One region of the Micromonospora sp. NPDC002411 genome, then DNA from elsewhere that is predicted to be linked to it. Evidence: riboswitches for the same ligand, from Rfam matches in the RefSeq annotation. Region 1 holds a riboswitch; the other holds the start of a gene.
What was found. Region 1 has a riboswitch for cyclic di-AMP ahead of ACWCO3_RS16660 (C39 family peptidase). Riboswitches for the same ligand answer to the same signal wherever they lie in the genome.
Positions count from the first base shown of each region.

Region 1 (4,240 bases):
GGGGGACCGGGTTCACGGGCTGGCGCGGGCCGGCCGTGGTGCTCGGCTTCCTGGCGGTGAACCTGGTCCTCGCCGGGCTGCTGCACCGCTTCGTGGAGACGCCGATGATGCGTCGACTCGCACCGCGCCGCCCAGCTCGTCCGGCGTCCGTCCCCCGCCAACGCGCGGGCGGTCCCGACGCCGCCGGGGAGAGCGGGCAGCAGACCAACGGTCGATCAACGTACGCCGACTCGCGCTGACACCGTCCACCCTGCTCAGTGGGGTTCGGCGCGGCGTGCGACGACACGCCCGTGGTCGGTGCGTCGAGGTCGGCACGACGGTAGCGTGAGGTCGTGCTTCCGGTCGCGTTCACCTGTCCGCTGTGGTGGGTGGCGCGCTGGGCGACGCGGGTGCTGACCAGCCTCGCCGTCGTCGCGGCCCTGGCGCTCGGCGCGGGCCCGGCCTCGGCCGCTGTGCCAACTCCGTTCGCCCTCGGCGCACTCCCGGCGACCTGCCCGTCCACCTCCGCGCAGGGGGCGGTGCACGAGGCGCAGGCGACGACCGAGGAGCCCGTCGAGGAATTCTCCTCGGCGTGGTCGGTCGACCCGCAATCGGCTCCGCCCGGCGACCAGGCCACTGCCCGGACCGGCCCGCTGCCGGTGCGCGCGGCCGGGTCCGACCGGCTGCCCCTGGTCCACGGCCCGAGCAGCCGGGCACCCCGGGCGCCACCCGGGCGCTGAGTCACCGGGACGAGCGTCCCGCCCGCCGCGCCTGTCGACCCACCAGCTCCGCGCCCCACCGGCCCGTGCTCCGCCCTGGCCCGGTGGCGGTGGGGCTCCCCATCGCATCGCTCTCTCCCGAGGTGCCGACCATGGAGACCGCCGTCTTCTACCAGTTCGTGACCGAGGTGCCGCAGGCCGCCGCCATCTGGTCCACCCTGTTCCTGCTGGCCCTGGGCGTACTCGCCCTGCTGGTGGCCCGCCCCGAGCGGGACACACCCTCGGACGACCCGCGCACGGCCGCCCCCACCGCTCGTGAGGTGGCCGCCGCCGAGGCTGCCGACCTGCGCCGGTACGCCGAGGAGGTAGCGGTCGCCGCGACCGGCGCGGCCAGGACCGCGCAGCGGCGACGTGCTGACTGGCTGACCGCTCAGGAGGAGATGGAGCGGGCCTGGTGCGCCTATGACGAGGCGGACACCGCCGCCCGTCGCTTCGCGGGCGCCGAGGCGCTGCCCACCCCGCAGACCCCCCGCACCCCGGCCGAGTACGCCGCCCGCGAGCGCTACCTGCACCGGGCCGCGATGACGGCGTACTGGCGGGGTGACCTGAGCATGGCGCAGCTCGGCGACGTGTTCGCGCACCGGCGCGGCTGGGATCCCCGGCGGCACCCGGTCGAGCAGGAGGTGCTGTTCAGCCGGACGATCCGGGACGCCAGGCTGGCCGACTACCAGGCCGCCGCATCCCGGGAGCGTGCTGCCTGGCGGGACGCGGAACTGGCTGCCGACTCAGCGCGAGCCCTCGCAGCGGAGACCTGCGCGGCGGCGGCCCGGCTGCGACCGAACCCGCTACCCGCGCGCCGGGCGGTGACCGGTGTGTTCCGACCCGCTGTCGTGGCGCGGTGGCGGCCGGCGCGGGCGAGTTGAGCCCGATCCGTGACGTGAGCCGGCTCACGCCGACCGAGAATCGGGCGTCCGGCGCGATCGGCACGATTCTTCCGGTGAATCTGGTCGCATTCTCGGCGGCCTGTCCGGTTGTCGCCCGTAGGCGTCACCGTAACCGCTTGTCCCATCGAGTCACGTCAGCGGCAATACGCGCAGAAATTGCTACGCTATTTCAGGTTTACGCAGGTGGAGCTGGCTTGGCAGGGGTGCGGACGGGCCAGTACTGTCGTCCCGTCCGGTGCGGTAACCGATCGCAAGAGGCGACGCCGCGCCGACCCGCTCAATCGTGATGAACGAACCGGGGACCCACCAGTAAGTCCGGGGTGAATCCGCGAGCCACAGCCCGCGGTAGGGCGATCTTCCCGCCCGAATCCGTCAGCTAACCCGGTAGGCGGTGTCGGAAGGAGTTCCATCCTCGTGCAGCACCTTTCCACCCCTCGGTTGTTCCCTCGCCTCCACGGCGCAGCGGTGCCCCCGCTCATTCGTCCAGTGACGGTGAGCTGACCCCCGGGTCATCGCCTCACCGCCCGGCCACGCCGGGCGTTCCCCTGAGCGGTTCACCATCCGCGGACCACGGTCCGCGCGCTGGCGCCTGCCCGGATACCGGTCCGGTCGCCGGTGTGCCGCTCTCCCCCCGATCCGTGGAGGACCCCGTGAAGCACACCCTGCAGCGTCAGCTCCGCCGTTTCGCCACCGAGCGCCCGTACCAGATCGTTGCCGCCTCCGCCGCGGCCCTCGCGATCGCCACCACCACCGGCGCCCTGCTCACCACCGCCGACGACGCACCCGCCGGCCAGCGCACCGCGACCACCGTCGCCGAGATGCGCAGCGACGTTGCCGCCTCCCGCGGCGAGGTGCGTGAGGCGTCCCCGTCGGCCAGCGCCGCGCCGAGCACCGCCGCCCCGGCCACCAGCGCCGCGTCGCCGGCGGCCAAGGCGAAGGCCAACCCCGACCTCACCCGTAAGCCGACGCCGCCGAAGCCACCCGCGACCAAGGTGCTGGACTACGACTACGAGGCGCAGAACACGTACTACAACTGCGGCCCGGCGGCCACCCGGAACGCCCTCAGCGCCACCGGTATCGACCGCACCCAGGAGGAGCTCGGCGCCGAGCTGGGCACCACCGAGATGGGCACCAACTCGGCCGAGGACACCACCCGCGTCCTCAACGCCGAGGTGAAGGGTTCCCCGTACCGGACTCGGATGTTCGCCGGCGCCCCCAGCCCGGCCCAGATGGACCGGCTCCAGGCCGACGTCGTCAAGGCCATCACCGACGGCCGTGGCGTGGTCGCGAACGTCGTCGGCGACGCCGTCGACACCAACGGCGGTTACCACTCCTACGGCGGCGGGCACTACATCGCCGTCGTGGGTTACAAGGACAACGGCCGCACCGTGCGGATCGCCGACTCGGCCAACGCGGCCGACCCGTCGTACTGGATCACCACCATCGACCTGGCCAACTGGATCGCCAGCCGGGGCTACTCCGCCTGACCCAGGCACGCTGACCGCCGCGGGCGTCGTCCCCCACAAGGGGGCGGCGCCCGCGGCGTTTTTCGTCGGTGCCGTCAGCGTCGCGCGGGAGGCGGCGTGGATGACGACTCTCGTACCGGGCCGTGAACCGTGGGAGACTGCGGCCGTGGTGGATGAATCGGGTGGTCAAGCCGGTCGCGGGCGGGTCCTGCTGCTCCTGCACGGAATGGGCACGACCGGGGACGTCTGGTTGCCGTGGGCGCCGCTGCTGGAGCAGCGCTGGGCGGGGCGGTGGCTGGCACCGGACCTCGCCGGCCACGGCTGGGCGGAGCCGCTGCCGTCGTACACCTTTGCGGGGTTCGCCGACCGGATAGCGCGCGGCCTGGCGCTCGGCGACCGGCTCGTCGTGCTCGGGCACTCGCTGGGCGGGGTGGTCGGCCTCGCGCTGGCCGCGAACGCCGCCGGGGCGCCCGTGGACGCCGTGGTCGGGCTGGGCATCAAGGCCGTCTGGTCACCCGACGAGCTGGCCCGCGCCGCCGGCCTCGCCGCCCGTCCGGTCAGCTGGTTCGCCACCCGCGCCGAGGCGGCACGCCGCTACCTTCGGGTGTCCGGCCTGGCCGGCCTGGTCCCGCCGGACCATCCGGTGGTGGACGCCGGCCTGCGTCAGGTCGACGGCCGGTGGCGTCTCGCCATGGACCCGACCGCGTTCGCCGTCGGCGAGCCCGACCTGGCCGCGCTGCTGGCGGCGACCGACGCGCCGGTCGTGCTGGCGCGCGGGGAACACGACCCGATGGTCAGCGACGAACAACTCAAGGAGTACGGGGTGCCGGTCGCCACGCTGCCCGGTCTCGGCCACAATGCGCACGTGGAGGACCCGGCGGCCGTGCTGGCGCTGCTCGACCCGTATCGCTGAGCGGTCCCGAGCGGAAATATCGGTCGTGCGACCGGGCTCCCGACGCCTACATTCGCCCGGATGCCTGCCGTTGATCCGTCCCTTGTGGTCAGCGTGAGCCTGAATGTCGTCGACTCTCGACTCGACGATGCCGCGCGTCGGTGCCGATCCCTGGTCGCCTCGCTCGGCGCGGTGGGTCTGGTGGCGTCCCGCACCGAAGCGGACCATCCCCGCGACGGG
Region 1 covers NZ_JBSFBM010000124.1:11,041-15,280, forward strand. The annotation lists gene ACWCO3_RS16645 (acyltransferase family protein) at 1-239, shown strand, start outside; gene ACWCO3_RS16650 (hypothetical protein) at 333-719, shown strand; gene ACWCO3_RS16655 (hypothetical protein) at 851-1,621, shown strand; cyclic di-AMP (ydaO/yuaA leader) riboswitch at 1,907-2,048, shown strand; gene ACWCO3_RS16660 (C39 family peptidase) at 2,281-3,129, shown strand; gene ACWCO3_RS16665 (alpha/beta fold hydrolase) at 3,275-4,021, shown strand; gene ACWCO3_RS16670 (hypothetical protein) at 4,082-4,240, shown strand, end outside.

Region 2 (4,240 bases), on a different contig from region 1:
CTGCTCGGCGACCGGGCTGGACCCGATCACCAACTTCATGGACTACACCTACGACTCGTGCATGTACCAGTTCACCCCTGGTCAGGCCAGCCGCATGATCACCGCCTGGAACGCCTACCGCGCGGCCTAACTGCTCCGCGTACAACCGGTGTCGGCTCCGTCACGACGGAGCCGACACCGTCGTGTCAGAGCCCCGGTCAGGCGGCCGTGCACTGCACGTCACGGCTGAGGCGGGTCGGCCGAGCCTGTGGCACGGCGACCGGCGCGGCCGTCGCCGACGGGGCGTGCGGGTCCAGCCAGACCCGGACAGCCGGCCGGCTCGGCGTGACACCCGGGACGCCGGCGACGTGCTGCTCGCGGCGGGTCAGCATGGCCACGTCGACGGTGAACTCGAACAACCGCCAGTCGACCTGCTGCTCGGCCCGGGCACTCTGCGCCAGCCGCGCGACCCGGACCGGATCGGTCACCGGACGAGCGTGCCCCGCCAGGTAGGCCTCGTCGTCGCTCTCCTCCGGGGGGAACGAGTGCAACGCGTAACGGCCGTCGCGTTCGAGGTCACGGCGCTTCGGGGAGTCGATGATGAAGCAGAAGAGACCTTCGTCCGTGATGACCGGGGAGACCGGGTGAACCCGGGGCCCGCCGTCGGCGCGGACCGTGGCCAGGTAGCCGAAGCCCGGCCCGTACTGCTGAAGGAGAACGCGGATCCCGTCGGCGAGTCGGGGCTCGTCGGCGGCGAAATCGGACCAGGAAGCCATGCGAGCATTCTATCGAACAAATGTACGACGGGCGACCTCGACGCGCTGGTCACCGGCACCGAATCCGCCCGGTTTCGGCAACGCCGCTATGGTGGTCCGATGCTGCTCTCCGACCGCGACCTGGTCTCCGAGATCAAGGCCGGCACGCTGGGCCTGGAGCCGTTCGAGCCCACCCTGGTCCAACCCTCCAGCATCGACGTCCGACTCGACCGGCTGTTCCGGGTCTTCAACAACCACCTCTACACCCACATCGATCCGGCGATGCAGCAGGACGACCTGACCTCGGCGGTCGAGGTGCCCGACGGCGAGCCGTTCGTGCTGCACCCGGGGGAGTTCGTGCTCGCCTCGACGCTGGAGGTCATCTCCCTGGGTGACCAGCTCGCCGGCCGACTCGAAGGCAAGAGCTCACTGGGCCGGCTCGGGTTGCTCACGCACTCCACCGCCGGCTTCATCGACCCCGGCTTCTCCGGACACGTGACGCTGGAACTCTCCAACGTGGCGAACCTGCCGATCACCCTCTGGCCGGGCATGAAGATCGGGCAGCTCTGCATCTTCCGGCTCTCCTCGCCGGCCGAGCACCCGTACGGCTCGGTGGTCTACGGATCCCGCTACCAGGGCCAGCGGGGCCCCACGCCGAGCCGCGCCTGGCAGCACTGGCGCACCTGGCCGACCCGCTGAACCCGTGACGACGAGGGCCCGCCGCGACGGATCGCGACGGGCCCTTCGGTCACTCCCGATCAGCCTGGACGGCCGTAGCTGTGGATCGGGCCGTCGTCGACCTTCTTCATCTTGACCGGTTGGCCTGCCTGCGAGGCGTGCACCACCCAGCCGCCGCCGACGTACATGCCGACGTGGTGGATGTCGCTGTAGTAGAAGACCAGGTCGCCGGGGCGCAGGTCGCCCTTGCTGACGTCCTTGGTGACGCGGCTCTGCTGGGCGGCGTTGTGCGGCAACGACACACCGGCCTTCGCCCAGGCGGCCAGCATCAGCCCGGAGCAGTCGTACGAGTTGGGTCCCTCGGCGCCCCACACGTAGGGCTTGCCGATCTGTGCGCAGGCGAACTTCACCGCGACGCCCGCGGCGCCGCCGGGATAGCTGCCGGGGCAGGGCGCCGGGCGCAACGAACCACCGCCACCGTTGCCGTACACCTTGAGGCGAAGCTTCTGCAGCCGGTCGATCTCTTCGTTGATCTGCTTCTTCTTCGCGGCCAGCTGAGCCTCGGTACGGGTCAGCTGGGCCACCATCTCGTCCAGCGGCGCCTTCTGCGCGGCCAACTCGTCCCGCAGGTCGGCCACCTCGCGTACGTCCTGTTGCTGGTTGTGCGCGAACCGGTCGAGCATTTCGAGCTGACTGACCACCTCGCTCGGTGACCGGCTGCCCAGCATCGCGTTGACGGTCGACACGGTCTCACCCTTGTACGCCCGCACGGCGAGGGCGCTGACCTTGTCCATCGCGGCGTCGACCTGCTGTTCGAGCGGGGCGATGCGGGTGGCCAGAGCGTCCGCCTGCTTGCGCTTGACGGCGAGGTCGGTCCGGGTGGCGTTGTGCCGTTCGATGATCGGTTCGAGTTTGTTCCAGTCCTCGTCGATCTGACGCTCGATCTCCGCGACGGACGGGTCGGCGTGGGCCGCCGTGGCGCTGCCCGTCAGGACGACGGCGACGCCGACCAGCGCGGCGAGAGCGGTGGTGAAGCGGGACCAGCGTGGGCGCGGCACGATCGGCGTCGGGCCGGCTGCTGCCGACCGCTCGGACGACGGCCGCGGGGCATGGAGTGCCACCGGGGTTCCGTACTCCTTCTTCCTGACCGCCTACCGGGTTAGCTGACGGGTTCGGGCGGGAAGTCGGCGCCCTACCGCAGTGGCTGCGGATTCACCCCGAGGGACCTGGGTCCCCGGTTCGCTCGGAAACGACTCGGCGGTGTCGGTCCGTTACCGCCCGGGCTGGGCGGAGCTGCTATCGGGCCGACGAATGACCAGAGTAGAGACGCCTGTTACCAATCCGCAACCCGTGCGGCCGTGACACTCCGTACCGATCGAGTGGGGGTCACCGACCCAGTGTGAAGATTTCCTTCTGAGCGAGTCGATAGATGGAAAGGTATTGACGCGGACTCTCCAGCGGCGCGATGGTGACCTGACCTCTACCCGCGAGAATCTAGGGGGTTCGATGCACCATCCAACCCTGTCGACCGGCTGGCGCGCACTGCTCGCCACCACCGTCATCGCCGCCGCGAGCGCGGTGCCACTCTCGGCAGCGGCCGCCGCCGCACCCACCACCGATCGCCAGCAGCAGTACGCCGCTGCGGCGACCGAGTACGGCGTACCGACCGGTGTGCTGCTCGGCGTCTCCTACCTGGAGTCCCGCTGGGACAGCAACGCCGGCACACCGAGCACGAGCGGTGGCTACGGCCCGATGCACCTGACCGACGCCCGCCACGTCGCCGCTCTACCCGGGCGCGGCCACCACGATGCCGGTGCCGAGGACCCACGCGGCGACGACTCCCGGCCCGCCCGGGTGCCCGCGCCCCGACCCGCCGAGGCCCCCGCGCCGGCCGCCGCCGCGTTGCAGACCGTGGAAGCCGCAGCCGCGCTGACCGGCGCCACCCCCGAGGCGCTGCGCACCGACGCGGAGGTCAACATCCGGGGCGGGGCTGCGCTGCTCAGCGCGTACCAGCGGGAGTTGGGTGCACCGGTCGGCGCGGACACCGACCCGGCGGCCTGGTACGGCGCGGTGGCCCGCTACGCCGGTGCGGACAGCGCCGACGCCGCAGCGGCCTTCGCCGACGAGGTCTTCACCACCATCGCCGCAGGCGAGTCCCGGGTGACCGACGACGGGCAGCGAATCACCCTGCCGGCGATCGCGGTACAGCCCCAGCGCTCCTGGTTGGACCGGCTGGGCCTACGCCGGCTGGCCCGCCCGGACGGGGTGGAGTGCCCGCGCACCATCTCCTGCGAGTGGATCCCCGCACCCTACGAGGCGTTCGGCGACGGGGACTACGGCAACCACGATCTCTCGGACCGGCCCGCCCGGCAGAAGATCGAGTACATCGTCATCCACGACACCGAGGCGAGCTGGGCGACGACCCTGAAACTCGTCCAGGACCCGACGTACGTGAGCTGGCACTACTCGCTGCGCTCGGTCGACGGGCACATCGCCCAGCACGTGAAGACCAAGGACGTCGGCTGGCACGCGGGCAACTGGTACGTCAACGCCAAGTCGATCGGTCTCGAACACGAGGGCTTCGCCGCGCAGGGCACCTGGTACACGGAGGCGATGTACCGGACCTCGGCGAAGCTGGTCCGGCACCTGGCGCTGCGGCTGGGCATCCCGCTGGACCGCCAGCACATCATCGGCCACGACAACGTGCCCGGCACCGTCGCCTCGACCGTGCGGGGGATGCACTGGGATCCAGGCCCGTACTGGGACTGGACGCACTACTTCGACCTGCTGCACGCGCCGCGACTGGACACCGGCACCCCGGCCACCGG
Region 2 covers NZ_JBSFBM010000126.1:13,071-17,310, reverse strand. The annotation lists partial or broken gene ACWCO3_RS16860 (zinc metalloprotease) at 1-130, shown strand, start outside; gene ACWCO3_RS16855 (pyridoxamine 5'-phosphate oxidase family protein) at 198-755, opposite strand; gene dcd (dCTP deaminase) at 855-1,433, shown strand; gene ACWCO3_RS16845 (C40 family peptidase) at 1,493-2,533, opposite strand; cyclic di-AMP (ydaO/yuaA leader) riboswitch at 2,547-2,682, opposite strand; gene ACWCO3_RS16840 (N-acetylmuramoyl-L-alanine amidase) at 2,919-4,240, shown strand, end outside.
Region 2: it holds a riboswitch for cyclic di-AMP, as region 1 does, so the genes downstream of both, ACWCO3_RS16845 (C40 family peptidase) here and ACWCO3_RS16660 (C39 family peptidase) in region 1, are expected to answer to the same signal.